Regions from separate parts of the Agrobacterium sp. 5Ca39 genome, predicted to be linked through region 3. Evidence: riboswitches for the same ligand, from Rfam matches in the RefSeq annotation. Region 3 holds a riboswitch; each other region holds the start of a gene.
What was found. Region 3 has a riboswitch for cobalamin ahead of ACZ47E_RS16415 (ABC transporter substrate-binding protein). Riboswitches for the same ligand answer to the same signal wherever they lie in the genome.
Positions count from the first base shown of each region.

Region 1: it holds a riboswitch for cobalamin, as region 3 does, so the genes downstream of both, nrdH (glutaredoxin-like protein NrdH) here and ACZ47E_RS16415 (ABC transporter substrate-binding protein) in region 3, are expected to answer to the same signal.
Region 2: it holds a riboswitch for cobalamin, as region 3 does, so the genes downstream of both, ACZ47E_RS12080 (DUF1636 family protein) here and ACZ47E_RS16415 (ABC transporter substrate-binding protein) in region 3, are expected to answer to the same signal.
Region 4: it holds a riboswitch for cobalamin, as region 3 does, so the genes downstream of both, ACZ47E_RS02555 (CbtB domain-containing protein) here and ACZ47E_RS16415 (ABC transporter substrate-binding protein) in region 3, are expected to answer to the same signal.

Region 1 covers NZ_AP026436.1:2,563,432-2,570,955, reverse strand. Annotated here, with positions in the region: gene ACZ47E_RS12565 (alpha/beta hydrolase) at 1-510, shown strand, start outside; gene nrdF (class 1b ribonucleoside-diphosphate reductase subunit beta) at 536-1,510, opposite strand; gene nrdE (class 1b ribonucleoside-diphosphate reductase subunit alpha) at 1,527-3,713, opposite strand; gene nrdI (class Ib ribonucleoside-diphosphate reductase assembly flavoprotein NrdI) at 3,701-4,099, opposite strand; gene nrdH (glutaredoxin-like protein NrdH) at 4,111-4,332, opposite strand; cobalamin riboswitch at 4,631-4,854, opposite strand; gene ACZ47E_RS12540 (nucleoside triphosphate hydrolase) at 4,987-5,616, opposite strand; gene ACZ47E_RS12535 (ATP-binding cassette domain-containing protein) at 5,613-6,395, opposite strand; gene ACZ47E_RS12530 (ABC transporter permease) at 6,395-7,477, opposite strand.
Region 2 covers NZ_AP026436.1:2,460,333-2,467,856, forward strand. Annotated here, with positions in the region: gene cobN (cobaltochelatase subunit CobN) at 1-1,891, opposite strand, end outside; gene cobW (cobalamin biosynthesis protein CobW) at 1,894-2,931, opposite strand; gene ACZ47E_RS12080 (DUF1636 family protein) at 2,928-3,353, opposite strand; cobalamin riboswitch at 3,472-3,688, opposite strand; gene cobO (cob(I)yrinic acid a,c-diamide adenosyltransferase) at 3,822-4,439, shown strand; gene ACZ47E_RS12090 (cobyric acid synthase) at 4,441-5,898, shown strand; gene cbiB (adenosylcobinamide-phosphate synthase CbiB) at 5,885-6,850, opposite strand; gene cobD (threonine-phosphate decarboxylase CobD) at 6,849-7,524, shown strand, end outside.
Region 3 covers NZ_AP026437.1:566,053-573,576, forward strand. Annotated here, with positions in the region: gene ACZ47E_RS16390 (aldehyde dehydrogenase family protein) at 1-550, opposite strand, end outside; gene ACZ47E_RS16395 (cupin domain-containing protein) at 743-1,099, opposite strand; gene ACZ47E_RS16400 (2-hydroxyacid dehydrogenase) at 1,130-2,053, opposite strand; gene argE (acetylornithine deacetylase) at 2,075-3,199, opposite strand; gene ACZ47E_RS16410 (GNAT family N-acetyltransferase) at 3,424-4,302, shown strand; cobalamin riboswitch at 4,428-4,661, shown strand; gene ACZ47E_RS16415 (ABC transporter substrate-binding protein) at 4,821-5,852, shown strand; gene ACZ47E_RS16420 (FecCD family ABC transporter permease) at 5,849-6,877, shown strand; gene ACZ47E_RS16425 (ABC transporter ATP-binding protein) at 6,874-7,524, shown strand, end outside.
Region 4 covers NZ_AP026436.1:528,798-536,321, reverse strand. Annotated here, with positions in the region: gene dmeF (CDF family Co(II)/Ni(II) efflux transporter DmeF) at 1-1,001, opposite strand, end outside; gene dmeR (Ni(II)/Co(II)-sensing transcriptional repressor DmeR) at 1,022-1,294, opposite strand; gene ACZ47E_RS02590 (hypothetical protein) at 1,424-1,771, shown strand; gene ACZ47E_RS02585 (MerR family transcriptional regulator) at 1,832-2,245, shown strand; gene pip (prolyl aminopeptidase) at 2,322-3,269, shown strand; gene ACZ47E_RS02575 (GNAT family N-acetyltransferase) at 3,463-3,951, shown strand; gene ACZ47E_RS02570 (type 1 glutamine amidotransferase family protein) at 3,973-4,539, shown strand; gene ACZ47E_RS02565 (hypothetical protein) at 4,710-5,024, opposite strand; gene ACZ47E_RS02560 (CbtA family protein) at 5,028-5,741, opposite strand; gene ACZ47E_RS02555 (CbtB domain-containing protein) at 5,752-5,934, opposite strand; cobalamin riboswitch at 6,094-6,331, opposite strand; gene ACZ47E_RS02550 (c-type cytochrome) at 6,378-7,298, opposite strand; gene ACZ47E_RS02545 (c-type cytochrome) at 7,387-7,524, opposite strand, start outside.

The sequences.
Region 1 (7,524 bases), on a different replicon from region 3:
GGCCATAGCATGGGCGGCTGGCTGGTCATGGAAGCGCTACGCCAATTGCGTTTCGAGGGGCGAAGCGACGTTATTGCCAAGCTGCAGGTGGTTCTTGCCGCGCCCGACATCGATGCCGATGTCTTCCGCAAACAGATCGAGGTGGTTGGCCGGCTCAACCCGCCGCTCACCGTTCTGGTTTCCAAGGACGACCGCGCCCTGAAAGCCTCCTCCATACTGGGCGCAGACGTCACGCGGATCGGCGCACTTGACGTCACGGATCCGAAGGTGCAGGACGCCGCCCTCAAGGAGGGCGTTCAGTTCGTGGATATTTCCAAGCTGAAGGCGTCGGACCCGCTCAACCACGACCGCTATGCTGCTTTGGCGTCACTCGTGCCGCAGCTGGAGGCAAGCCGCAACGGCAATGGACAAAACGGCATCGGCCGTGCGGGCGCTTTCGTGTTCGATGCTATCGGCGCGACCGTATCGAGCCCCTTCCGGCTTGCCAGCCAGGTGGTGAACCCGCAGTAAAAATACTGCGGGTTACCCAAAGGTTTCAGAAGTCCCAGTCTTCGTCCTCGGTCGCGACCGCCTTGCCGATGACGTAGGACGAGCCGGAGCCGGAGAAGAAGTCGTGGTTCTCATCCGCGTTGGGCGAGAGCGCTGAAAGGATCGCCGGATTGACCCGGCAAGCCTCGGCGGGAAACAGTGCCTCGTAACCCAGATTCATCAGGGCCTTATTGGCGTTGTAGTGCAGGAACTGCTTGACGTCCTCGGTCAGGCCGACGCCGTCATAGAGGTCCTCGGTATATTTTGCCTCGTTATCGTAAAGCTCAAGAAGCAGGTCGAAGGCGAAATCCTTGATCTCCTGCCTTTCGTTTTCATTAAGGCGGTCTACCGCCCTTTGGAACTTGTAGCCGATATAATAGCCGTGCACGGCCTCGTCGCGGATGATGAGGCGGATCAGGTCCGCCGTGTTGGTAAGCTTGGCGCGGCTTGACCAGAACATCGGCAGGTAGAAGCCGGAATAGAACAGGAAGCTTTCCAGAAAGACGCTGGCGATCTTTTTCTTCAGCGGATCGCCGCTGTCATACTCCCGCATGATGAGTGCGGATTTGCGCTGCAGGAACTCGTTTTCCTCCGACCAGCGATAGGCATCATCGACGTCAGGCGTGAGGCAGAGCGTCGAGAAGATCGATGAATAGGAACGGGCGTGCACCGCTTCCATGAATGAAATGTTTGAGAGAACCGCCTCCTCATGCGGTGTTGCCGAATCTGCCATCAGGCGCACCGCGCCGACGCCGTTCTGGATTGTGTCCAGCAATGTCAGGCCGGTGAAGACACGGATCGTCAGTTTCTGCTCCTCGGGCCTCAGTGTTCCCCAGGAGGGGATGTCGTTGGAAAGCGGCACTTTTTCCGGAAGCCAGAAATTCGAGGTCAGGCGGTTCCAGACTTCCAGGTCCTTGTCGTCCTCGATGCGGTTCCAGTTGACCGCGCGGATGCGGGACACGGGTTTTACGGCGATGTTCATGGACTTTTCCCTCAAATCAGAGCGTGCAGGAAACGCAGCCCTGAACCTGCGTGCCTTCCAGCGCCATCTGGCGCAAACGGATGTAGTAGATGGTCTTGATGCCATTCTTCCAGGCATAAATCTGTGCCCGGTTGATGTCGCGGGTCGTGGCCGTATCACGGAAGAACAGCGTCAGAGACAGGCCCTGATCGACATGCTGGGTAGCCGCCGCGTAGGTATCAATGATCTTTTCAGGGCCAATCTCATAGGCATCCTGGTAATACTCGAGATTGTCGTTCGAGAGATAAGAAGCCGGGTAATAAACTCGGCCGATCTTGCCCTCTTTACGGATTTCGATCTTCGAGACGATCGGATGAATGGAGGATGTGGAGTGGTTGATATAGGAGATCGAGCCTGTCGGCGGCACGGCCTGAAGGTTCTGGTTATAGAGGCCTGATGCCATGACCTCCTGCTTCAAGACCTTCCAGTCTTCCTGCGTCGGAATGGCGATACCGGCCTTTTCGAACAAGTCGCGGACCTTTTCCGTCGCGGGCAACCATTCCCGGTCGGTATATTTGTCGAAATATTCGCCCGAGGCATATTGGGAGTTTTCAAAGCCCTTGAAGCTCTGGCCTCTTTCCACCGCCAGCCGGTTGCTGGCGCGGATAGCGTGATACGTCACGGTGTAGAAATAGATATTGGTGAAATCTATGCCTTCCTCCGAGCCATAAAAGATGCGCTCGCGCGCCAGATAACCGTGCAGGTTCATCTGACCGAGCCCGATGGCATGGCTTTCGTCATTTCCCTTTTCAACAGACGGAACGGAGGAGATATGGCTCATGTCCGACACCGCCGTCAGTGCCCTGATGGAGGTTTCAATGGTCTTCCCGAAATCGGCCGAATCCATTGCCGCGGCGATATTCAATGAACCGAGATTGCAGGAAATATCCTTGCCCATGTGACTATAGGAGAGATCGGCGTTGAACGCGCTCGCTTCGCTGACCTGCAGGATTTCCGAGCAGAGATTGCTCATGCTGATGCGACCGGCAATCGGATTGGCGCGGTTCACCGTATCCTCAAACATGATGTAGGGATAACCGCTCTCGAACTGGATTTCGGCGATCACCTGGAAGAATTCGCGCGCCTTGATCTTCTTCTTGCGGATGCGGCTGTCGGCGACCATCTCGTGGTATTTTTCCGTCACCGAGATTTCGGTGAAGGGCACGCCGTAGACCCGCTCCACATCATAGGGGGAGAACAGATACATATCCTCGTTGTTGCGGGCGAGCTCGAAGGTGATGTCGGGGATGACAACGCCGAGCGACAGGGTCTTGATGCGGATTTTTTCGTCGGCGTTTTCACGCTTGGTATCGAGGAAACGCATGATGTCGGGGTGGTGGGCATGCAGATAGACAGCACCCGCGCCCTGGCGGGCGCCGAGCTGGTTGGCATAGGAAAACGAATCTTCCAGTAGCTTCATCACGGGTATGACACCGGAGGACTGGTTTTCGATCTGTTTGATCGGCGCGCCAGCCTCGCGAATATTGGTCAGTGAAAGGGCAACGCCGCCACCACGCTTGGAGAGCTGCAGCGCCGAATTGATGGAGCGGCCGATGCTTTCCATATTGTCTTCCACGCGCAGCAGGAAACAGGAGACCAGCTCGCCGCGGCTCTTCTTGCCCGCGTTCAGGAACGTCGGGGTCGCCGGCTGGAAGCGGCCGGAAATGATCTCGTCGACCAGATTGCGTGCCAGCTGCTCATCACCGCGCGCAAGGGAAAGCGCCACCATGCAGACGCGATCCTCGTAACGCTCCAGATAACGTTTTCCGTCGAAAGTCTTCAGCGTGTAGGAGGTGTAATATTTGAACGCACCGAGGAAGGTCGGAAAGCGAAACTTCCGGGCATAGGCCTCGTCATAGAGGTCACGAACGAAATTGAAGGAATACTGGTCCAGCACCTCCTGTTCGTAGTAGCCCTCCGCTACCAGATAATCGAGCTTTTCCCTGAGGTTATGGAAAAACACCGTGTTCTGGTTGACGTGCTGGAGGAAATATTGACGGGCAGCAAGACGATCCTTGTCGAGCTGGATTTTTCCGTTCTCGTCATAAAGGTTCAACATCGCGTTCAGCGCGTGGTAGTCCAGGCCTGCATCGAGCGGCGTCTGGCTTGCGGCTGTTGGCTGTTTGGTGTCCTTGCGCAGCGCGCTAGCGGTCAGCGTGTCCAAAATCGTTCCAATCCATGTTTGACGTTGGCGACATCCTCCTCAGTGCCGAGAAGCTCGAAGCGATAGAGAAACGGCACTGCGCATTTGCGCGAGACGATATCTCCGGCGGATGCGAAAGCTGCGCCAAAATTGGTGTTTCCCGCCGCGATGACGCCGCGAATGAGATTGCGGTTGGAGGGCTCGTTTAAAAACCGGATGACCGGCTTCGGCACGGCACCCTTGGTGCCGCCGCCGCCATAGGTGGGCGTGACGAGCACATAGGGTTCCGACACCTGAGGCACGTCATCCTCAGCGCCGAGCGGCAGGCGAAGCAACCGCCGCCCCAGTTTCAGAAGGAAACGATGGGTGTTTTCGGAACGACTGGAATAATAGACGATCAGACCCATCGCCTGCCGCCTCAGCCGATCGAGCCGATCATGTCCGGCCGGAACCCCGCCCAATGGCGTTCACCGGCAACCACCACCGGAACCTGCATGTAACCGAGACCACGGACATGATCGAGAGCGTCAGCATCTTCGGAAATATCGACGATCTCATAGGGAACGCCTATGCGGTCGAGTGCGCGATAGGTGGCGGTGCACTGGACGCAGGCGGGTTTGCTGTAAACGGTGATGGTCATAATTTCCCTTTCGAAGCCATTTTGGACGCGGCAAAGCGTTGCCGATTGCAATCGCAATCGGGCGGCGGTGGTTTTGTCATTCAGGTGGGGCGTGCTCTCTCGGAGTTTCCTTGGGAAATCCGACTGGGTTCTCCTGGAACTGCTGAAAGCCGCAGAAAAATCACTCCCTACGCAGACGAGCGTAGCAACTCAAAAATATGCACTGGCATGACTTCACCCCGAAGCTTGTTCTGGAGGGGGCAGAAAAGGGCGCACGCAAATCATCTGCGTCTACACCTTCCTCCGGACACCCCGCCCGTGGACGTTTGCGCTCAAGGCAGGTCTCCTGACTTGCGGGTCACAACATCTATTCCGGCCTTCCCGGAGCGCTCAGCTCCAGTGACTCAAATCGGAACGATGCTCGCCGCTTACAGTTGCGGGGGCAGTTTCGGCCTTGCTTCACCACGATGGCGTCACGCACCGAATTCCCGTCTTAGCTCCCAATCCTTGCGAATCGGAAGAACCTCGAACACCACATATAGTATATGAGGAAATTTTCTCGTCAATAAATAGACACACAAAAGCCCCGCCCTGTGGATCAAAAAGATTCAACGCATGGTCAACAATGACTTAACGGCAGGCCGGACACACCGCGCGGGAGATGAAGATCTTAATCTATTCCCAGATATCGATATGGATATCGGCGGGACGGGCGTTTTCGATCACCCTCTTCCCGTTGGGAAGATCGTTTGCGAAAAGCTTGGCGTGGATCTGAGCTGCATCGAGACCATAACCCAGCCATCTGTTTCGCAGCCTCTCTTCCAGCACCGCGACGGACGGACCCACGAAGATAGTGAGATCAAAGCTTCCGGAAAGGTTTGTCCAGGGCGCTTCGTTCAGCAGCAGATAATTGCCCTCGGCGAGGATGAAGCGTGTTTCCGGAGCAATCGCACGGGCAGACGCAATGGCGATTTCACGGGAGCGATCAAACACCGGGACAAGCACCTCCTGCCCGCCCTTGCGAACGGCGGAGACGATATCGAGGAAGCCACGCACATCGAATGTTTCCGGCGCACCCTTCCTTGGCAGCAGTCCTCGCTCTTCGAGGATGCCATTGTCCATATGGAAGCCGTCCATGGGCAGAATGGCGGCCGTTTCGCCCCGTGCGCGCAAGGCGTCGCAAAGAGCATCCGCCAACGTGGATTTGCCGGCCCCAGGGGGACCGGCAATCGCGACGATGAAACGGGAGTGGCCTTCTGCCCGCTGAAGAACCTCTTCGACGATCGTCTCAAGCTTCAGCGTCATGCGGCAAGCGTTTCCTTCGGTGCTTCCTTGGCGCCGGTCATGAAGGCGACGGCATCCGACATGGAATAGTCCTTCGGATTAATGACGCACAGGCGCTTGCCAAGCCGATGGATATGGATGCGGTCGGCAACCTCGAAAACATGCGGCATGTTATGCGAAATCAGAACGATCGGCAGGCCGCGGGAACGCACGTCGAGAATAAGTTCCAGGACACGGCGGCTTTCCTTGACCCCAAGCGCGGCAGTCGGTTCGTCGAGGATCACGACCTTGGAACCGAAGGCGGCTGCACGTGCCACGGCGACGCCCTGGCGCTGACCGCCCGAGAGGGTTTCCACCGCCTGATTGATGTTCTGGATCGTCATCAGGCCGAGTTCCGACAGTTTTTCGCGGGCGAATTTTTCCATGGCCGGACGATCCAGCGCGCGGAAGAGGCTGCCCTGTATGCCGGGCTTACGGATTTCCCGGCCAAGAAACATATTGTCGGCTATGGAAAGTGCAGGAGACAAGGCCAGGTTTTGATAGACGGTTTCAATACCCGCCTTGCGCGCCTCAATCGGCGAACGGAACTGCACAGGCTGGCCCTCCAGCCGGATTTCCCCCTCATCGGGCGTAACCGCGCCTGAAATCGCCTTGATGAGAGAGGATTTTCCGGCGCCGTTGTCGCCGATCACGGCCAGGATTTCGCCCGGATAGAGATCGAAATCGGCGTGATCCAGGGCCGTTACACGGCCATAGCGCTTAACGAGATTGCGTGCTGTGAGAATGGGTTCTTTTGTCATCAGCCTGCTACCTTTCTGATCCACTGGTCGATTGCGACAGCCAAGATGATGAGGACGCCGATCAACAAATAGGTCCATTGCGGGTCTGTCCCGATAAGCCTGAGGCCGAGCGAAAAGACGCCGACGATCAGGGCGCCGAAGATCATGCCCATGATGGAGCCGCGTCCACCGAACAGTGATAAACCGCCGATAACCACCGCCGTGATGGATTCGATATTGGCGAATTGGCCAGCAGTCGGCGAAACCGACCCGATGCGGCCGATGAGAGCCCAACCGGCAAAGGCGCAGATGAGGCCTGACAGGGTGTAAACAGTGGTCAGCATACGTTTGACATTGACACCGGCGAGCTCTGCGGCATCCGGATCGTCACCCACGGCATAAAGATGGCGGCCCCAGGCGGTGCGGTTCAGGACATACCAGAGCAGAGCAACAAGCAGAACCATGGCGATGACGCCGTAGGTGAAGACCGCATTGCCTATACGAAGATTGGCGCCGAAAAATTGCAGGATCGGTGCCTGCTGGGCAATGTCCTGAGCCCGGATCGTCTCATTTGCGGAATAGAGGAAGTTGGTCGCGAGCACGATCTGCCACATGCCAAGCGTGACGATAAAAGGCGGCAGGCGCATGCGCGAAACCAGAACGCCGTTTATGAAGCCGCAAAATGCGCCAACGGCGAGACCACAGAGAATGGAGAGCTCCGCTGGCAGACCGTAACGGAAAGTGAACTGCCCCATGACGACCGAGGACAGAACCATGATCGCGCCGACCGAAAGGTCGATGCCCGCCGTCAGGATGACCAGCGACTGTGCCGCGCCGACGATGCCGACGATCGCGACCTGCTGCAGGATGAGGGTCAGCGAAAAGGCCGAGAAAAACTTGCCGCCGAGGAGCAGGCCGAAAATAATCAGCGACAGCACCAGAACGATAAGCGGCACGGCTGCCGGGCTGGAATGGAGAAAGTGCTGGAATTTTTCCAGCGCGCTCTTGTCGTGCGTATCGAAAGCGGCGACCTGCGTCGAACTTCCGGAGAGCACTTTTTCAAATTCATTATGCGGCTGAGCCCGCACCGGCTGATCGCTCATGGATTTTCCTCCCGATCGCTCCATCGCATCCGCCCTGACACCGAGGT
Region 2 (7,524 bases), on a different replicon from region 3:
CCAGCCGGTCGCGCCGGCGCCGATCGAGCCCATCGGCCTGCGCATATTCGTCGACCAGCTGTTCAAGCGCCAGTTGTTCCGGCGAAAGCCCGGCATTAACCAGCACCGGCGGAATATGGCCGATGGTGACGGCTGCAATACGCCGTTTCGCCACCGCCGCCTCACCGGGATTGGAAACGATAAACGGATAAATCACCGGCAGCGGACCAGTGACAATTTCCGGAAAGCACTTGCGGGAAAGCGCCACTGTCTTGCCGGGCAGCCATTCCAGCGTACCGTGCGCGCCCACATGCACGATGGCATGGGCGGATGCCACGCGCTGCATCCATGCGCCGAAGGCAACAAGCGCGTGGCGCGGTGGCAGGGCGGGATCGTGATAGTCAACCCGGCGGTCCTCATTGCGCCCCCTGTCCGGCGCAAGCGCCACGAAGACCTGGCCGAAACGCGCGACGCGAAAACGAAACCCGCCATCGGCGAAAGCTTCATCACTTTCCGCAGCTCCCCATGTCGCACTCAAGGAGGCCGCGGCATCGTCAGGCAAACCCGAAAGAAAACCTCGATAATCGGCAAGATCGATCGTCGCTTCCTGCTGCTCAAGGCGACCGAGCAGCGCCCTTGCCGTTTCGGGAATATCTTCGACGCAATAGCCGGCATCTGCAAGATCTCGCAGCATTTCGAGCACGCTTTGCGGCACATCCAGACCAACGGCGTAACCGGTTCGCCCCGGGGCTGCACCCGGATAATCCGGCATCAGAACGACAATGCGCCGCTCCTCCGGCGAGGTATTTTTCAGACGCAGGAAGGCCGCGATGCGGCTTGCCACCTGTTCGACACGATCCGCCTCCGGCATGTTTACGAGACTGATACCGCCATCGGTCCAAGGCTGTTTGAATGAAATCACGCCTGCGAAAATCCGGCCATCCAGTTCAGGCAGCACAATATGCATGGCTAGATCGGACGGGTTTAGTCCACGCGCATTCGCCGCCCAGCCGTCGCGGCGGGTCGTCGCCATGGCGACCTGGAAAACGGGAACGCCAAGCCGATCGAACAGCGTATGGCCATCGGCATCGCTCTGACTGGCAAAGGCCGTCGCAGCAAGGATGGCAGCGGGCTGAATATCTCTCAGCGCCTTTTCGAGAAAGCGAAGGGCATCGCCATCCTTCAGGCCGCTGACAAAAATCGGCACCGGGGAGAAACCGCGCTCGCAAAGCGCGTGAAAGAGCGCATCCACCGGCGCTGCATCCGCAGCCAGCAACATGGAGCGATAAAAGACAATAGGCAGAACGGGCGCGGCAGCCGGGAAGCCAGAGCAGGCCTCCATTTTCCCTAACACCCCCACCCCCGGCCGATAAAAGCCGGCTTTCGGCAATGGTTCAGCTTCTATCATCGGCCATGCGTCATCTCTTGCCAGAGCGGCGAGGCCACCGGCAAGACGACCCATATTATCTCTTCCGCCTTCGCGGAAAAAGGAAAGGACGGATGCCAGGATGTGTGTGTCCACGGTCGACGCCGCTTCGAGCTTTTCGTCCCTTTCACTGCATTCGCCGGGCAGAAGCAGAAGCTTTATCCCACGTCGGCGCGCCATGCTGGAAAGCTGATCGACTCCATAACGCCAGCGTTCCGCTCCACCGAGGATTCGGACAAGGATGACCGTGGCATGCTCCGCCGTCTTTTCGATCCACAGGTCAACCGACATGGGATGGCGAAGCTCGGCGAGGTTTGCGGCGGACAGGCTGGGGAGCACACTGTCCGCCTGTCGCCACGCCTGCTCAAGCCCGGCAAGATCGCTTGTCGAAAACGACAGCATCACCACATCCGATCGAGGCTGGTTGAGGTCAACCGGCTCGATCAGATCGTCGAGAGACGAGGATGTGGTGGCAAGAATATGCATCGTCAGGCGGCCAGCATCTGTTCGATCTTTTCGCGATTGATGCCCTTTTCGCCGATAATGACCAGTCGGCTGCGGCGCTGCTCGCCCGCTGCCCAGGGGCGGTCGTAATAATGATTGACCCGGCTTCCGACCGCCTGCACCTGCAGACGCATGGGCTTGGCGGAAACTTCGACAAAGCCCTTGATGCGCAGGACGTTTTCAGCCGCAGCCGTTTCGGCAATGCGCGCCGCCAGTGCTTCCGGATCGGCCACAGCCGGCAGGTCGATGACGAAGCTGTCGAAATCGTCGTGTTCATGGTCGAGTTCACCGTCATGGTGGGTGCGGCGGTTTTCGATATCCTCTTCAACGGCAAGACCAAGACCGATCAGCACGGCGGGGTCGATGGCGCCATTGGAGGCCACAACGATCTTCGCGGCCTTCGGCAGATGTTCGAGCACATGCGCCCTCGCCTTGTCGAGGCCGGCTTCATCAAGGAGATCGGCCTTCGTGAGAACGATGAGATCGGCGCAGGCGACCTGGTCCTCGAAAACTTCCTCAACCGGATCATCGTGATCAAGCGCCTCGTCATTGGCCCTCTGAGCAGCGAGCGCCTCCATGTCGTGCGCGACCTTTCCTTCAGCAAGGGCGGCGCCATCCACCACGGCCACGACGGCGTCCACGGTCACGCGGCTCTTGATGGCCGGCCATTGGAAAGCCTGGACCAGCGGCTTAGGCAGGGCAAGACCAGAGGTCTCGATCAGGATATGCTCCACCTTCGTCTGGCGGCTGAGAATTTGTTCGATCGCGGGCTGGAAATCGTCAGCCACCGTGCAGCAGATACAGCCGTTGGCCAGTTCGACGATGTTTTCTTCGGGGCAGCTTTCAATGCCGCAGCCTTTCAGGATTTCGCCGTCGATACCGATATCGCCGAATTCATTGACGATGATTGCGAGCCGCTTGCCGTCCAGCTTTTCCAGAAGACCCCGCAACAGCGTCGTTTTTCCCGCCCCTAGAAAACCGGTGACGATGGTGCAGGGAACGCGGTCCAGATGGTTGCTCATGATCTCTCCTCGGTAAAATCGAATGGGGGAATGCGCGCCACCATGCCGCGCTTTAATGGTTCGGGGCGGCCGCGCCAGGGCATCAGGCCATCTGAAGACGCAGAAAGAAGCCGCGCGCCGGTCAGCAGGTCCCCTGCATCGTCGGGTGTCAGCCCACCAAACACATAGGACCAGCCATTGGCGCTGCGCAGCACGGCACTGAGGCCACGTTTGCAGTTGGCGAGACAATTGACGGAACGGACCGCGATGCCGGACGCTTCCGCCTCTGCGGTGACGGCCTCGGCAAGACGTGAACCGGCACGTGGCTCGGCGCTGGGATCAGCTTCGTCGCGACAGCTTCGGCAAACGAAAACGACCACACCGGACGCCGTTTCATCCTGCGCGTTTCCACCAGCAAATGAAGATGTCGCTGAAATATCCAAACCGTATCGTTCCCGCGCCAAGTCAAATTCTTCGGGGTGCGGATATCGAAAACGGTATGCGCACAGGCACAGACCGGCTGTTCGACGTTATCGACTGACCGGAGCACCCCGCCCGGTAGACGTTTTTCCTGAAGCGGCAGGTCTCCTGGCTTGCGGCTCGATGAGCGCCCGGACACCGCCTTCCCGAACCGTCTCTCTGGTCCAGTGGCTTTACGGTGCGGGCTTGCCGCTTACAGTTGCGGGGGCAGCCACGGAATGACCCGTTTCAGGGTGGAACCGTGTTCCCTCTTAGCTTTTCCCGTTGCCGGGGAAAGACCGTCAGTTCCTTACCCTTAGGCCGAACGGGCTTTGGGGTCAATGCCGCCCCCCTGTGGCTCGCGCATTGCCGGGTGCGGCAAATTGGGTATAGTCGCCGCTCCGAAGGGCAGGGATAAGTTCCCGGCTGCTGGAGTGAAGAAGGAATATGCGATGACACGCGACATCAGCGACAACGAAGCCGAGCGCCATCGGCAGAAAATGGTCAACCGCAAGACGGTGCAGGATGCCGAAGTCGCGGCAAAGACCATCGAAAAAGGTCTGCTGATGATCAATACCGGCCCCGGCAAGGGCAAGTCCACGGCCGCCTTCGGCCTTGCGTTGCGTATGCTCGGCATCGGGCGCAGGGTCGGCGTCGTGCAATTCATCAAGGGTGCATGGTCGACCGGCGAACAGCAGGCGCTGGCTCTGTTCGGTGACAAGGTGGTGTGGCGTACCATGGGTGAAGGCTTCACCTGGGATACGCAGGATCTGAAGCGCGATGTTGCCGCTGCCGCGAAGGCGTGGGAAGAAGCCGTGACACTGATGGCTGACCAGACGATCGGCCTGCTGATACTCGACGAACTGAATATCGCATTGCGTTATGATTACCTGCCGCTTGACGAGGTCGTGACGACGCTGGCCAGCCGTCGGCCCGATCTGCACATCATCGTCACCGGCCGCAATGCCAAGCAACCGCTGATCGACGCCGCCGACATGGTGACGGAGATGACGCTGGTAAAACATCATTTCAAGGCGGGCGTGAAAGCACAGCCAGGGATAGAATTCTGACATGGCCGCACGGGTTCTGATGTTTCAGGGAACCGGCTCGGATGTCGGCAAATCGCTGATGGTGGCCGGTCTAGCCCGCGCCTTCGTCAGGCGCGGCCTGTCCGTCATGCCGTTCAAACCACAGAACATGTCGAATAATGCGGCCGTTACCGCCGACGGCGGCGAGATCGGCCGAGCACAGGCGCTGCAGGCGCGGGCCGCTGGCGTACCCCTCTCTGTCCACATGAATCCGGTTCTTCTGAAACCGCAGAGCGAGACCGGGGCACAGGTGGTGGTTCAGGGCAAAATCGCCGGCAATGCCAGGGCAGCCGATTACCAGCACCTGAAAGCCGGGTTGATGCCGCGCGTGCTGGATAGCTTCAACCGCCTGAAACAACAGGCCGATCTGGTGCTGGTGGAGGGGGCGGGCAGCGCATCCGAAATCAATCTGCGTGCCAATGATATCGCCAATATGGGGTTTGCGAGAGCGGCTGACGCGCCTGTGATCCTCATCGGCGATATTGACCGCGGCGGCGTCATCGCCAGCCTTGTCGGTACCAAAGTCGTACTCGAACCTGACGATGCGGCGATGATCGAAGGTTTCATCGTCAACCGCTTTCGCGGTGATCCCGCGTTGTTTTCGGACGGCATGCGGATAATTCAGAAAAGGACAGGCTGGGCCTCGATAGGCCTTCTGCCGCATTTCTCCGATGCCACGAAACTGCCGGCTGAGGACGCGCTCGGTCTTTCCGGCCCGGCTGAGCGAAAACCCGGCGCAAAGATCCGCATCGCCGTGCCGATCCTGCCGCACATTTCCAATTTCGATGATCTCGACCCTCTGGACATGGAGCCGGACGTGGAACTGATCCGCGTGCGGCCGGGCGAGACCATTCCCGCCGATTGCCGGCTGGTTTTGCTGTGCGGTTCAAAATCCACCATTGCCGATCTCGCCGTGCTGAAAGATGCGGGTCTGGACATCGACATAAAGGCGCATGTGCGCCGCGGCGGCTACGTTCTCGGCCTTTGCGGTGGCTACCAGATGCTCGGAAAAACCGTTGCGGATCCTGACGGTATCGAGGGATCACCTGCGACTGTGGACGGGCTCGGCCTGCTTGATGTCGACACGGTTTTGACGGGTGACAAGCGACTCGTTTCCGTTCAAGGCGTGAGCTTTGATGGTGTTGGTTTATCCGGCTACGAAATGCATGTGGGGAAAACCACGGGAGCAGCAGGCAATCTGGTGTTTTCGACGATCGACGGGCATTACGATGGAAGCATCTCACCCGACGGCCGTGTCTTCGGCACCTATATTCACGGCCTTTTTGCTCATGATAGCCAGCGCGGCGCATGGTTGGAGCGTCTCGGCGGGTGCGGCACCGACCTGAACTATGATGCGCAGGTGGATGCGGTTCTCGACCGTCTGGCTGCGCATATGGAACAGCACCTCGATCTCGACGGGCTGCTGGCTATAGCGCGATAAGGATCGCCAGAAGCCCGAATAGGCCGATCAGCAACAGGTCCGCAATCCGTGCCAGCCGCAACGCCGTGCGAATATCGCCGGCGACCAGCGCAGACCTTCCGCCGTCCCCCATGAAACGCGCTTCGATCATCTGTCCGCCGTAAGAACGCGGTCCGGCAAGCGCAAAACCCAGCGCGCCGGCCAGCGCCGCTTCCGGCCAGCCCGCATTGGGAGAGCGGTGGTGGCGCGCATCGCGACGGATCGCGGCAATGGCCGCTTTTGGCGACGCGCCCTCGACAAAAAATGCGGCGACCACAAACAGGCTGCCGCTCAATCTCGAAGCGGGCAGATTGATGAGATCGTCAAGCCGGGCCGAAGCCCAGCCGAACGCTTCATGGCGAGGCGAACGATGACCGATCATGCTGTCGGCCGTATTGACCGCCTTATAAGCCGCGCCACCTGGCAGGCCCAGAAGCCCCATCCAGACGGCAGGGGCGACGATGCCATCGGAAAAGTTCTCGGCGAGACTTTCGATCGCCGCCCGGCAGATCGCCGCCTCATCCAGCTTTTGCGGGTCGCGGCCGACGATCATCGAGACAGCCTTGCGGCCACCCTCAACTCCTTCACGCTCCAGCGCAGTCGCAACCGCCTCCACATGCTGTTCCAGACTTTTCTGTGCCGGAAGCGAAGCACCGAGGATGGCGACCGCCAGAAGTCCGAAGGGCAGGAAAAGCAGAACAGATTGCGCAAACCATGCAAGGATCACCGTCAGCCCGACAAAAACAACCAGCGCCACAACACCGGCGGCCTTGCGCCGTGAAAATGACGCGCTGTCCCGGTTCCATTTTTGGTCCAGCAGCGCGATAAGCGAACCGACCCAGGTGACAGGATGGCCGATATGTTTGAACAGCCAGTCCGGATAACCGGTCAGGCGTTCGATCACGAGCGACAGGAAAGCGAGAGCGAGGAACATGGGCGAGACAATATCAGAAATGGCACAGGCTGCGATCCGCCACGGCGGCAATCTCGGCAGAGCGCGCCTGATGTTTCCAGACGCGTCTGAACCGTGGATCGACCTTTCGACCGGAATCAACCCGCATCCCTATCCGTATTCTGCCGTTCCCGCCAGCGCATTCGCTCGCCTGCCGGAGCCCGAGACGGCCGACTATCTGAAACGGCTGGCCGCACTCCATTTCGGCGCACCCTCCGCCCGACATGTCACGCTATCGCCCGGCACCCAGATGCTCATGCCGCTGCTGGCTCAAACCGCACTTGCCCGGAGCGCCAAGAGCGGCGCGGTGCTGTCACCTGCCTACGCGGAACATGCCCGCACCGCACGCATGGCCGGGCTGACCATGAGGGAAGTGGAGCATGTCAGCGACCTGATCGCTCACGACTACGTGGTGGTGGTCAATCCCAACAATCCCGACGGACGGATCATCGATCGCGAAACTCTTTTGCGGCTCGCCGATTCAATGCATCGAAACGGCGGCCTGCTGGTGGTGGATGAAGCCTTCATCGAAACCGGAGGCGCCGAGAGCCTTGCGGATAGTGTTGATCGGCATGCTCTGGTCGTCCTTCGTTCCTTCGGCAAATTTTATGGCCTGGCGGGAATCCGGCTTGGTTTTGCAATTGCGCACCCTGATA
Region 3 (7,524 bases):
GTTTCAGCACCACGGCATTGCCTGCCGCAAGCGCCGGGCCAAGCTTCCAGCCAGCCATGGACACCGGAAAATTCCACGGTGTAATCGCACCCACCACGCCATAGGGCTCCGTCATGATCATGCCGAGGCTCGTGTCGTCGGTCGGCACCAGATCGCCGCCTTCCTTGTCGGCGAATTCGGCGAAGAAGCGGATTTGCTCGGCGGTCACGGCGATATCGCCGGCGATCAGTTGGCCCACCGGCCGGGTCGAGGACAGCGCCTCGATCTTTGCCAGCGTCTCGGCTTCCTGCTCTATTAGGTCAGCCCAGCGTTGCAGGACCCGGGTGCGCTCGCGCGGGCGCACCCCGCCCCAGTTGCTGCTTTTCAGTGCGGCCTTGGCCGTTTGCACCGCTTCATCCACCAGGGCTGCATCCGCCTTCGGGCACCCGGCATATGGGGCCCCATCCGATGGGCGGTGCATGTCGATACCGTTTTCAGCGGTGACGAGCCGGTTGCCGATGAAGTGGCCGATTGGCAGGGACAGGCTGTCTGGATCGAAGCTGAGCGTCATGTGAAATCCCCTTTGAATATGCCCTCAAAGCTAATTCCTGTCGGCAAGCGAAATCGACCGACTGCAGCCGTGGCAGTGAACGAAAATCCCGTTTTACCGTTGCCAGACAGCGCAATCTTTGGTGCGTGCTGTCTGCGGCCTCTCGCCGGTTCCCGTCATCGCCGGCAACCTGGAAAACCGGCGAGATACGCCTCATCCGTTCACTGTGACGTAGATTTTGCGCACCGTCTCGATGGTCTTCCAGACGCCGACGAAACCGGGTTTCATTACGAAACTGTCGCCCGCCGTATAACGCTGCGGTTCGCCGCCATCAGGGGTGATTTCGATGACGCCGGCCAGAATATGGCAGAACTCGAAGGTCTCACCTTTGATGGAACGGCTTTCCCCCGGTGTCGCTTCCCAAATGCCTGTCTTCACGGTTCCGTCGCGAGCTTCGTCAAGCGCCCAGGTCTTGAACGACGGGTCGCCTGCAATGAGGCGTTCTGGCAGCGCCTTGGAGGCCTTGGGCTCGAAATCGGGGTTGGTATCGATGGGCTTGAGAAGCGGCATGGATTTTCCTTTCTGAAACAGGCGTGATGATCAATATCCGCGGCGGCGGTCGACAAGGCCGAGCGGTTGAAGACCGGACTCGTGACGTTTGATGTTTTCGACAACGGTGCGTGCCGCGGAATGGGGCTGAGTGACGCTGGCGATATGCGGCGTCAGAAGAATTTTGGGGTGGGTCCAGAAAGGATGGTCTTCGGGCAACGGTTCGGGGTCCGTAACGTCGACCACTGCACCCGAGAGCCGGCCTTTATCAAGCGCATCGAGGAGTGCGCCGTGATCGAGCTGTCTGCCACGTCCGGCGTGAACAAGTCCCGCGCCATCGGGTAAAAGGCTCAGGCGCTGGGCGTTGAGAAGTCCGGTGGTCTCGTCCGTCAGCGGCAGCAGGCAGATGAGGATGTCGCTGGTAGAGAGTATGGCTTTCAGCCCGTCATCGCCATGGTGACAGGTGACGCCATCGATCTCGCGCGGCGACCGGCTCCAGCCGGCGAGCGGAAAGCCGAAAGTTCTTAACCGCTCCAGCGCTGCGACGCCCAGCATGCCGAGGCCAAGAACGCCAATCCGGCAGTCTTCTGCCTGCCGTTGCGGCAGCGCCTTCCACAACTGCTGCCGCTGCTGTTTCAGATAGGCGGGGAGATTGCGGTGAAGGGCGAGCACGCCGAGGCAGATGTATTCCTGCATCATGCGGATGATCCCCTCATCCACCATGCGTACGACTTTCACCGTCTGCGGGACCGTATCGATATGAAACTGGTCCACACCGGCCCCGATCGAAAAGAGGATTTCGAGGTTACGATAACGCGCTATATCCTCCGGCACCGTCCAGGTGATGAGGTAACGGACTGCATCGGGATCGACCTTGGAGGCATCCATTGCGAAGGGGAGATCCGGCAATTCGTCAGCCAGGGCCTGCCGGAAGATTTCGCCGCGTCTGGCGTCGGAGTTAAAGAGAAATGTCATCTGATCCGTGGTCTCGAGGGTTCATGCCGTGCAGCGCCGGCCGAGCATTTCCAGCATCGACTGGCAGGCGGAAAGTTCGCCCGCTGTTATGAATTCGTCCGGTTTATGGGCGCGGCCGATATCGCCGGGGCCGCAGATGATGGCGTCGATGCCCGCAGCCTGAAAGAGCCCGGCCTCCGTGCCATAGCTGACGGCCGCGAGACCGGGAGTGCCGGTCAGTTCCTCCAAAAGCGAGGCAAGCGGGGCCTCGGCGAGAAGCGACAGCGCCGGATAGGCGCTCATCGGCAGCCATTCGATATCGACACCTGTCGCGGTGAGCGCCTCCACGCTACGTCGTACCGGCTCCAGCAGGTCGATTGGCGAGACACCTGAAATAGCCCTTGCCTCCAGTTCGATGGCGCATTGATCGGGAATGATATTGATCGCCTGTCCGCCGTTGACGGTACCGATCTGCAGGGAAGAGTAGGGCGGCTCGAAGGTCTTCTCTAAAGGACCCCGGGTCAACGCGTCTGCCGCCTCCACCGCCGTCGCGATGATGCCTGCCATCAGATGAATGGCGTTCACTCCCTGATCGGGCCGTGAAGAATGGCCTGACCTGCCACGGATGCTGACCCGCGCCGCGGCTTTTCCCTTGTGGGCACGCACGGAACGCAAATTGCTGGGCTCGCCGATAATGGCGCCCGCCGGTGGCGCGCACAGTTCCGGCAGGCGCGCGATGAGATGGGGAACACCGCGGCAACCTGCCTCCTCGTCGTAGGAAAAGGCGATATGCACGGGGCGCTGAAGCGTCATGCGCGAATAGGCAGGGGCTGCGGCGAGGACGGTTGCCAGAAAACCTTTCATGTCGGTCGTCCCGCGTCCGTAAAGCCTGTCGTTTTCCGTTCTCAGCCGGAAAGGATCGGAAGACCATTCCGGTTCTCCGGCGGGTACCACATCCATGTGGCCGGACAGAATGTAACCGGCCCGATCGGCCGGTCCGAAGGTGGCGAAGAGATTGGCGCGGTCTCCCTCCGGCCCCGGAATCACGGATACTCTTGCGCCATGGCTTTCCAAATATTCGGCAATCCATCCGGCAATGTCGCCATTGGCCGTTCCCACCACTGACGGAAAGGCGACGAGACGCTCAAGGATTTCGATTGCGTTCATGGTCGTCCCCATTGGCCCGTTATGATGGCCGCATTGCTCATTGCAAAAGCTTAGAACGGCCGAAGGCGTTTATCTGCTGAAAAGCGAGGTATTTCGGTAGATTGTTGTGTCCTTCCAGTGCTTTCAGAAAATTCGTGCTGGCATGGCTCGTTATCCTCGGACGTCATGGCTTGGACGCCGGGAACGCTGGTTCCCCGCGCTGGAGGGAGTGAGAGCCGTTTGCGATGGAGCTGCTCAAAGTCGATAGTTTCGAGTTGCGGACCGTGGATATTGCCGATGTGGAGGCAGATCGTCTGCACGCCCTCTCCATGGCGGTCGGATGGCGCTATCACGCCAATGAATGGTGTTTCCTGAGGCAATGCGGTGTCGGTCTCGCTGCGCTGGACGAGATCGACCGTGTTGTCGCGACAGCGATGCTCTTTCCCTATGATCAGGGTTTCGCGACGCTCGGCATGGTCATCGTATCGCCACGTCTGCAGGGGCGTGGCGTGGCGCCCTGGCTGGTGCGGCAGCTTCTGGCAAAATACCCGGCAACCGTCTTGCGGCTGAACGCCACGGGCGTGTCACGTCGTCTTTTTGCAGGGCTCGGCTTTTCCGGAGATGCGGAAAAGGTGCAGTTGTTCAGGGGCAGGGCGCGCTCCCCCGTGCAGACACCGGGGCTTGGCAGAAAGCAACGGATCGAGCCCCTCTCGGAAGATCATTTGTCGGCGGTCGTGACGATTGACCGGGTGGCTTTGGGCGTATCGAGGCGGGGCGTGCTGCAACGTCTTCTGCGCGACAATACTGGCTATGGCCTTTTCGAGGTCGATCGTCTGGTGGCTTTCGCGCTGCGGCGGGCGGCCGGGCGAGGTCACATCGTCGGTCCGGTCGTCGCAGTTGAGGAGAAAGATGCGGTCGCGCTGGTGAGTCGGCATTTTGCCGATCTGGACGATCAGCTCGTCCGTCTGGATGCCGTGCAAGACCAGAGCGTATTGACCGATTTTCTGACGCAATCCGGCCTGGTCGTGATCGAAACTCTTACCACCATGTCGAAACAGGCGCCGCAGCCTGCGGGTTCGGGTCCGGCGAGGATTTTCGCCCTTGCGGGTCCATCGCTGTGCTGAAGCGCAGTTTTGAACCGCCTCAATTCGACTGATTATGTGGTGGTCCTGTTTCGGGCGTCGCCCGACGCGATGCGTTCCGCTGCGCTAGAAACATGCTTTGATGATTGACGCACTGCCCCTTGACCCTTATGTGAGAAAGCGACGGTTCCTGCAGCCGAAAGGCGAAGGGATTAATAGGGAACACGGTGCGGGTGATGATTATCGCCCAATGCCGTGGCTGCCCCCGCAACTGTAAGCGGATTGCCGCTCATCCTCGTGACGCAGATGGCGTCATGCCACTGCATTCTCCGGAATGCGGGAAGGCAGATGAAAGGCGCAAATCCGTGAGTCAGGAGACCTGCCGTCAAAATATAAACCATCGTTACGGGCGGGGAAGCCCGGAAGAGGAGATTGTAATGTTATTTCATAACATTTGGTTTGCGTCCTGTTACCGTTCTCCGTACAAGACGTTCCGTGGTTGCTGCGCGCTCTGACGCCGCTGCTCTGGAACAAGCGATTTCATTTCGATTGGAGAACACATGTTTCATTCTGGACGCCTGCCGGTCCGCGCCGGCTTTCTCGCTGCTACGCTTGCAGTTCTGCCCGCCGCCACCGCCAATGCTGCGGAAACGGTATATCCCTTGACAATCAAAAGCTGCGGTCACGACATCACTTTCAAGCAGCCGCCCGCCCGCGCCGTCTCCGTCGGCCAGAGCACGACTGAGGTTCTTTATCTGCTCGGGCTGGCCGACAAGGTCGTTGGCACGGCCCTGTGGATCGGCCCGGTCCTTGCGGGCTATGAGCAGGCCAATTCCAGGGTGGAGCGTCTGGCCGACAATGATCCAAGCTTCGAGGCCGTCGTCGGAAAGAGGCCGGACCTCGTCACAACACAGTTCCAGTGGCAGATCGGCCCCGAGGGCGTTGTCGGTACGCCGGCGCAATTCGCCGAACTCGGCATTCCTGTTTACACCTCGCCGGCAGATTGCGTGGGCAAGGACAATTCCGGGGGCGGCGACGGCGTGCGCAAGACCGGCTTCACAATGGATTTGATCTATCAGGAAATCCGCGACCTTGCGCAGATTTTCAACGTCCAGGATCGCGGCGAAGAAGTGGTCAATGATCTCAAGAAAAGGGAAGAGGCTGCCCGCGCGAAGATTGCTTCCGCAAACGGCAAGCTTTCCGCCGTGTTCTGGTTCTCCAGCGCGGAACTGGATATCGATCCCTATGTGGCGGGCCGCAATGGCGCGCCCGGCTACATCATGTCGGCGCTCGGCCTGAAGAATGTGATCGAGAGCGACGAAGAATGGCCAACGGTCGGTTGGGAAACCATCGCCAAGACCAATCCTTCGGTGATTGTGGCCGGAAAGATGGACCGCCGCCGTTTCCCGGCTGACGACATCGCCGTCAAGCAGAAATTCCTCGCCACCGATCCCGTGGCCAGCATCATGCCAGCTGTCAAGGAAGGTCACGTCTTCGAGATGGATGCCCAGGCGATGAACCCGACCATCCGGACGATCGAAGGCATTGAAACGCTGGCTGAGGCAATTTCGGCTGCCGGTCTCGCCAAGTGAGCGGGTTTTCAATCCATCTCGGCAGAGGAGGGCTGGTTTTTGCCGCGCTCGCCCTGCTGCTCGGCGCGCTGATGGCCGGGGCGGCCATCGGCGAAACCGCCATTCCATTCGATGTGGTGGCGAAAACCATCGCCAACCGGGTGTTTGACGCCGGTTATCCGCTGGAGCCGCTGGATGAGGGAATTGTGTGGAGCTATCGTCTCAGCCGCGCCGTCGTGGCCGCCTGCTGCGGGGCTTCGCTGGCGCTTGCCGGCGCGGTTCTGCAATCGCTGCTGCGCAACCCGCTTGCCGACCCCTATATTCTCGGTATTTCCGCGGGGGCCTCCACCGGAGCGGTGGGCGTGGCCCTTCTCGGCTTTGGGGCGGGCTTTCTGACAATGCCGGCGGGGGCACTGATCGGTGCCTTCGTCGCATTCTCGCTTGTCAGTCTTCTGGCGGTGCGTGCAGGGCACGGCAACAGTGCCATCATCCTGGCCGGGGTGGCCGGTTCGCAACTGTTCAATGCCATGACGTCCTTCATCGTCACCAAATCCGCCAATGCCGAACAGGCGCGCGGTATCATGTTCTGGCTGCTGGGGAACCTCTCGGGCGTGCGCTGGCCGGATGTGTGGCTGGCCCTGCCGGTCAGTGTTGCCGGTCTTGCGGTTTGCCTCTGGCACGCCCGGGCGCTTGATGCTTTCGCCTTCGGCGGGCAGGCGGCCGCCTCGCTCGGCATTCCGGTGCGGCGGACCTATGCAGTACTGATCTCGGTTTCGGCGATCATGACGGCGGTGATGGTCTCGCTGGTCGGGTCCATCGGCTTTGTCGGCCTCGTCATTCCCCACGCGGCACGCATCTTCGTCGGCGTCCGCCATGGGCTGCTGCTGCCGGTGACAGCATTGACCGGTGCGGTATTCATGATCATCGCCGATATTCTCTCCCGCATCGTCATTCCCGGGCAGGTGCTGCCCATCGGCGTTATCACCGCGCTCGTCGGCGCGCCCGCCTTCGCCTTCATCCTCGGACAGAAGAGGGGACGTTCGTGAAGCTATCCGCTCATGACCTGAAATTTCGCGCAGGCAATATCGACATCGTACGCGGTGTCTCGCTCGATGTCGGCTCCGGAGAGTTTCTCGGCATAATCGGCCCGAATGGGTCCGGTAAAAGCACGCTGCTCTCCATGCTGGCCGGCATCCGCAAGCCGCGCCAGGGTCACGTCATGCTCGGCGGCGATCCGCTCGCCTCCCTCGGACGGCGTGAACTCGCTCGCCGGCTGGCTTTTGTGGAGCAGCAGGCCGAAACCACCGAGCGCATCACGGCACGACAGGCGGTGGAATTGGGGCGCACGCCCTATCTCGGTCCACTTTCGGCGTGGTCTTCGCATGACGACGCGATCGTCGAGGCCGCGCTCGATAATGTCGACATGGCCGACAAGGCGGAGCGCAGCTGGCACCACCTTTCCGGTGGTGAGCGCCAGCGACTGCATATCGCCCGCGCATTGGCGCAGGAGCCCAATATTCTGCTGCTGGACGAGCCTACCAATCACCTCGACATCGGCCACCAGATCGGCTTGCTCGATCTGGTGCGCCGGCAGGGATTGACCGTTGTGGCGGCCCTTCATGATCTCAATCACGCCGCCATGTTTTGCGACCGCGTCGCCATTATGCATCGCGGTGAGATGATCGCCATCGGC
Region 4 (7,524 bases), on a different replicon from region 3:
ACTTCCACCGTCACATGCGAGAGTTCATGTATGGCGGCAAGTTTCTGCTTATAAAATGCCGGTGCTTTGGGCGCCTGCGAAAGGATCGCCACGATGGCGGCGTAATGCCCCGGCCCCACCTGCCAGACATGCAGGTCGGTAATGCGATCCTCTTCCGTCTCCACGCTTTCACGGATTTCCTGAGGCAGATCCTCGGCCGACGGCAGCGCGTCGAGCAGGGTTGTCGCCGTGGAGCGGATCAGGCCCCATGACCAGCGGGCAATCACCAGGCCGCCAACGATACCCATCAACGGATCAAGGAACGACCAGCCGTTCCACTTGCCGAGCAGCAGCGCGACGATTGCCAGAACCGAGGTCAGCGCATCCGCCAGCACATGCAGATAGGCAGCGCGCAAATTATTGTCCCGGCCGCCCTTTGCCCCGTGCCCGGCATGGTGCTCGGCATGGGACCCGTGATCATGGTGGGCGTGGCTGCCGTGCCCATGGTGGGCATGTGAGCCGTGGGCGTGACCGTGGCCGTGGCCATGATCGTGGTGATGGTCATCCTTCAAAAGCACGGCGCTGAGAAGATTGACGGCAAGGCCGATGATGGCGACGAGGATGGCCTGGTTGAAATCGATCTCGACGGGACTGACGAGGCGCATCCCGCTTTCCACGGCAATCAGCAACGCCACCACCGCCAGCACGATGGCGCTGGCAAAACCCGCGAGATCGCCGAACTTGCCGGTGCCGAAGGTGAAGCGTGGGTTGCGGGCCTCGCGGCGGGCATAGAGATAAGCGAGTGCCGAAATCAGCATCGCGCCCGCATGGGTGGACATGTGCCAGCCATCCGCCGTTAGCGCCATGGAGCCGTACCAGTGACCGGCGACGATTTCCGCCACCATCATCGCCGCGGTCAGCGCGATGACCATCCAGACGCGCCTTTCATTGCGCTCGTGGTTCTGGCCAAGGAAAACATGGTCGTGACCGGCTGCTGCGCGGTATTCGGATGTCGTCGTCATGTCGCTTAATCCTGTCGGTTTTACCGGATGTAGGTCTTTAGCACCTGGGCCAGCTCTTCCGCCGCCCGCGCCCGTTCGTCTTCATTTTCGGCATGCACCACGTGCTCGTGCAGATGCTCCTGCATTACCTCCCCCGTCAGGCCCGAAAGCGCGCCGCGTACCGAAGCGAGCAGCTGCAGCACCTCGCCGCAGGGCTTGGCATCATCGAGCGCACGTTCGACCGCTTCCATCTGCCCTTTCAGGCGGCGGATGCGGGCGAGAAGCTTTTCCTTGTTGCGGATGGTATGGGACATGGCCGACCTCATATACTATAGGGGGGTATAGTATATTTCCCATGTTTTTTGCGCAAGTCGTGTGAGACGCAATCCTCGCGAATGTTTCGGGCATTAAAAAACACCCATCAGAACTTAGGGGACTCAGTCATGACGACTATTGCAGCAACCAGCAGCATCAATTTCACCTCTCCTGCCCGGAGCATCGAGCCGGCGCGGAGCAGGGAGACACAGTCCACCACCGAGGCTTTGCAGGAGCTGACGCGGGCGGCCCATCGCGCCATTTCGGTGGCCGGCAATGTCGCCACGTCCGTGGCTCCGCTCGCCAGCGCTTCCGCGAGCCTTGCTGCGGCCCTCTGGAACATGGATAGCGGCGCCTCCGCCGCAACCGGCGTCAACGCTGATGTGGCCGCCTCCACACAGCCCGATATGGCAAGCCTCGAATCGCAGGTTCTGAAGGCGCTTGCCCAGGCACTCGGCGTGGAGGACGCCGCCTGACCCCATTGAACGACGGGCCGAAAAGCCATATCTCTAGAGACTGGAGATATGGAGAAAGCCATGCTGTCCATCGGTGAACTGTCCAAACGCACCGGCGTCAAGGTGCCGACGATCCGCTATTACGAGCAGATGGGCCTCATTCGCGAGGCGGATCGTTCAGAGGGCAACCAACGCCGCTACGAAAAATCCGATCTCGAACGGCTGGCCTTCATCCGCCACGCGCGCGATCTCGGCCTGAACATAGACGCCATTCGCGAGTTGATCGCACTCAGCCAGCACCGGGAAATGCCGTGCGAGGGTGCAGACCGCATCGCCGCCGAACATCTTGCCGATGTGCGGGAAAAAATCGCCAGCCTGAAGAAGCTGGAACACGAACTGGAGCGGATCGTCTCCCATTGCCACGGCCATTCCATCGAGGATTGTTATGTCATCCGCGCGCTTTCCGATCACGGCATGTGCGAGGGTGAGCATTGAGCCGAGAAGAGGCTGACATTCGAATGTCACGTGCACCCGGTAATCGCCTCTTGCCCGCCTGAAAAAAGGACGTCAGATGGCCGAGCTCTTCCCTGAAATCACGCCATCAGACATGATTTTCCTTGATGTTTCCGAGGGCCATCGGCTGCACGTGACGATTGCCGGCAATCCGGCGGGGCGACCTGCGATCCTGCTGCATGGAGGGCCTGGTTCAGGATTGTCATCGACAGCGCGACGCTATTTCGATCCTGCCATTTTCCGCATCGTCCAGTTCGACCAGCGCGGCTGCGGTCAAAGCACGCCAAACGCCGCTGATAGCCTTGAGAATAACACCACGCATCATCTGATCGATGACATTGAGGCCATTCGCTGTGCCCTCGCGGTGGAAGACTGGCTGATCTACGCCAGTTCATGGGGTTCCACGCTGGCCCTCACTTACGCACAGCGCCACACAGGACATGTTCGCGGCATGGTTCTGGCCGGCGTCACCACCACCCGGCATAGGGAAATCGACTGGCTGTACAAGGGGCTGGCAATGTTTCTGCCGCAGCAGTGGCAGCGTTTCATCGCCGCGATCCCCGATGACATGTCCAGGCAAGATCCGGTCGGCGCCTATCGCCGGCTTCTGAATGATCCCGATCCCGCCGTGCGCGCAAAGGCCGCCTTAGAGTGGCACCTGTGGGAGGCGGGCTCGATCAGCGCGGAGGGCATTTCGGCCTTTCCGGAGAAATGGCGCGACAGCGCGTATATTCTCGCCCGCGCCCGCCTCTGCGCCCATTATTTCCACCATGCGGCCTGGCTGGATGATGGCGCGCTTCTGCGCAATGCCGGAGACCTCGCCGGTATTCCCGGGATACTCATTCAGGGCATGCGCGACTTGCAGGGGCCGCCCGTCACCGCTTTCGAACTTGCCGAGGCGTGGCCGGGAAGCGAGCTTGTTACCATCGATGGCGCTGGCCATTCGACGGGCGATGCGGGCATGGAAGACGCAATCCTGTCGGCAATTGCGCGATTTGCGAATTGAGCCGCTTGACAGACGGCGGATTCGGGCGCATTTCATTTTCCATGATCAACGAACGCGCACCCATCTCCTGCTCGTATTTTTGGGCCTTCCTCTAAGGGCGGCTCGACAGATCATATTGTCAACAAGCCGCCGTCAGGCGGCTTTGTTGTTTTCAAACGTCCTGACGGCACCGATAAGACCAAAGGACCGAAAAATGACCGAAGATAGCTCCCTGACACTGGAAAGACCGCCCGTCGTCATCATCCGTGGCGCGCGCAAGACGGATCTGCCCGAACTCAACGAGATGATCACGCTGCTGGCCTCCTACCACGGCGATGCGGCGGCGATCACGCCGGCGAAACTGGAGCGCGACCTGTTCGGCCCGCTGCCCTGGGTGCACGGTCTCGTGGCCGAGGCCGATGGCGCGTTGATCGGTTACGCCCTGCTTCTGCCGCTCTACAGGGCGCAAGAGGGCCGCCGCGGGCTCGAACTCCATCATCTCTTCGTGCGCGACGGCCATCGTGGCCATGGCACCGGCCAGCATCTGGTTTCCCGGGCCCGCGATATCGCCAAGCGTCTCGGCTGCGACTATCTTTCCGTCAGTGCCACGACCGGCAATGTGGCGGCGCATCGTTTCTACGAAAACATGGATTTCGCGCCTCGCCCGGTGACCGGCATGCGCTATATGCAGTCCATCGCCTGATTAAAAAACACGGAGACGACCATGACACGGATCGCCATTGCGCTCGCCCAGGATTTTGCTGACTGGGAGCCGGCGCTGCTTGCCGCCGCGGCGCGCAGCTATCTCGGTGTCGAGATCGTCTATGCCACGCCGGACGGACGGCCGGTAACCTCGATGGGCGGGCTGAAGGTGACGCCGGATACATCCTATGACGCGCTCGATGCCGTTGACATCGATGCGCTCGTCATTCCCGGAGGCCTGAGCTGGGAAAAGGGAACAGCTGCCGATCTCGGCGAACTGGTGCGCCGGTTTCGCGAGAGGAACCGACTGGTGGCCGGCATCTGCGCGGCGGCAAGTGCGCTGGCAGGCACGGGCGTTCTGAACGCCGTTGCCCATACCGGCAATTCGCTGGCTTCGCACAGGGCCTATTCGGCCTATAGCGGCGAGACGCTTTACCGCGACCAGCCGAAAGCGGTCAACGATGGCGGGATCATTACCGCGGCCGGCAGCGCGCCGGTCAGTTTCGCGGTGGAAATTCTGAAAAGCCTCGGCCTCTTTGGTCCGGAAGCCGAGGCCGAACTTCAGGTTTTTGCGGCGGAGCATCGCTGAGGCATAGCCGCCTCGGTTGTTTGCACTCCCCTACTCCCCGTCATTCCGGCCTTGAGCCGGAATCCAGCCGACGCGCATCTGCGCGGCGAGATGACTTCTTTCAGCCCAAGGACTTGGGCTGGATGGATTTCGGCTCAGGGCCGGGATGACGGAGGTGAGAACAGCGATGATTATCGCTGATCCAGCACCCGGCACACACGTGCTGTGTGATCGCCGCCCTCCCCGGCAATCGCCCGGCGAATATCGCGGCTGTTCAGATGCAGGCTGCGGCCGGCGGGTAAATTTGCACGTTTGATCTTGGCGAGTGCCGCCGCCACAAAGGCGGCCTGATGGTGTTGGAAAAAGGCAAGAGCCGCCTCATCCGCCGGGCTCGGGCCCAGTACCGCCTTGAAGGCGAGACGATGCACGGCGCAGTATGCGCCGTGACCGGGAACTGCAAAACGCAGCGCATCGAGTTCCTCACTCCAATCCGCTGCGTCCTCCATGATTCAGGCCGACTGGAAGCGGTTGAGGAAAAACGTGCTCAATGTTCCGAGCAAAGCCCAGAAGACGAAGCTCGTAACCGTAGCGGCGACGATGAACTGACGCTCCAGCGGCAGCGGCGCCAGTGCATGTTCGCCTTCCGGCGGCAGGGGCGCACCCACCACATGCGGCGCGACGATCAGCACCAGCGCCAGGACGATCGCCCAGGGTTCGCGACGGAAGGCGATCAGCGCGATGCCGCCGGCTGTTGCGGCAACGGTTGCGAGCCACCAGATCTGCCGTGCCTCAAGTGCTGCGGCGGGGCTGCCCGGCAGTTCCGGCGGCAGGCCGATCATCGGGGCGAGCATGACGGCGGCAAATCCGGCAACGCCCCACAAAAGCCCCTCACGCCAGCCGCCATTGGTGCCGCGCAGCGAAATCAGTCCGGTCAGCACCAGCGCATAACCGATCGCGGTCAGGACATTGGCGGCAACCGTATAGGCAGTGCGTTCGAAACCATCGGCCGGAGCCCAGGCCTCTTCATTGTGCTCGTGGGCGGGAACCACAGCACCGGGCGCCGTGGCCTCGTGGCTGTGGGCAGCTTCACCGCCCGCGCCCTCATAGGTCTCTGCCTGAAGGATGAGCGGCGTGGTGCCGAAAGCCTGCATGGCTGAAACGGCTAAGCCGCCGAGGATGCCGACGAGAACGGCGGTAAAGACGATATTGCGAAAAGACGACATGACATTCCCCTCAATGGCAGGGGAAGGCATTGGCATGACGCGTGTCATGGGCGGCATTGTGAACGGCTTCCACATGCGAGAAACCGACAAAACCGACAACGAACAGGCCAAGCACGATCGCCGTCAGCGATTGCGCGAAGCTGCCCGTTTTTGCTGAAACGGCTGAATTGGCCGTATTCTGGTGGATGGACATGGTGACCCCTCTCCGGCGCGACCCCGCGCCTCTGGATGCGGTCGAACGGCAAAGCCATGCGACCGCCTGCGATACACTTCACCACGGGGATACGAGACTGACACAGGGGGCATCGATCTTGCCACCCTGACATTCCGCTCTTCCGGACACCCCGCCGGCATGGACATTTCCGTGATGGCAGGTCTCCTGGCTTACGGGTCAAAACCTGAAACACCTTCCCGGCAACACCTCGCCTCAACCGGAAACGCCGGTTCGGTCGAAGGGTCTGCCAGTGGCATTTCGTTTCAGGCTCTCCGCTCACAGTTGCGGGGGCAGCCACGAATGAGGATTTCTCCCTATCGTGTTCCCTTTTCACCTTCCGGAACGCCCGGAAGGAACCATCACAGGGTTGTTATCCGCCGCGTGGGGACGGGAGTCAATGGGCACGCATGCCAACGGGACCCTCAGCGCGCCGGGATCGCCTTCAGATAGGCGGCGATCGCGTCGCGGTCCTCGGCTGTCAGATGCGCCATGTTCTGCTGCACCTTCACCATGGAACCGCCGACACTGTCGAATTCCGGGGTGAAGCCGGTTTCGAGATAGCTCGAAATATCGGCCTCGGCCCAGCTTCCGATGCTTTGCGAGCCGGGGGTAATGTCCGGAATGCGGCCTTCGCCTTCCGGATTGGGGCCGCCGGCCAGCCACTTGCCCTTCAGGAAGCCACCGAGCGCATTGCGCGGCGTGTGGCATTCGCCGCAATGGCCCGGACCTTCCACCAGATATTGGCCACGCAGAAGTTCGGCATTGGCATTGGCCAGCTCGACGCGCGGCGGTGCCGAAGGGTCGAAATACAGGAACTTCCAGCCGCCGAGCGCCATGCGCATGTTGAAGGGGAACGGCAGATCGTGGTCGGGCGCATCGTTCTGGCTCGCCGGCAGGGCCTTCAGATAACCGAAGAGGTCATTGATGTCCTTCTGCGTCATCCGGGCATAAGAGGCATAGGGGAAGGAGGGATAGAGATGTTCGCCGTTCTTTCCCACACCGCGCGTCATGGCATCGCCAAATTCCGCCAGCGTCCAGCCGCCGATGCCGTGCTGCGGATCAGACGAAATATTTGGAACATGAAAGGTGCCGAAGGGGCTTTTCAGTGCCTGCCCGCCTGAAAGCGTCAACAGCGCTTCACCCTTAGCATCCGGCGCGGCATGACAGCTTGCGCAGCCGCCCGCCCAGAACAGCGTCTCGCCATTGGCGAGATCCGGCTCACCGAGGCTCACCCAATGGCTGGGCGCCTGGCGCTGCGGCGCGGTCACCCATGCGAAAATCCCGTAGCCCGCAACGGCCGCGACCACGATCCCGCCCACAAGCTTCGTCCAAATGGAAGACATGCCCCTCTCCCCATTCTCCCCTGACAACGTCAGGTGTCTTTCGTGACGGAAAAACGCCGCCCGGGAGCGGCGTTTCAAACTCGTTCGATTATTTCTTCAGGCGATAGGTCTGGTGGCAGGTGCCGCAATCGGCGCCCAACGTCTGCATGGCGGTGGTTACACCCGCCTGATCGGTGGGGAGATTGGCGAGAATCTTATCCGCATCTGCGCCGAGCTTGGCGGACTT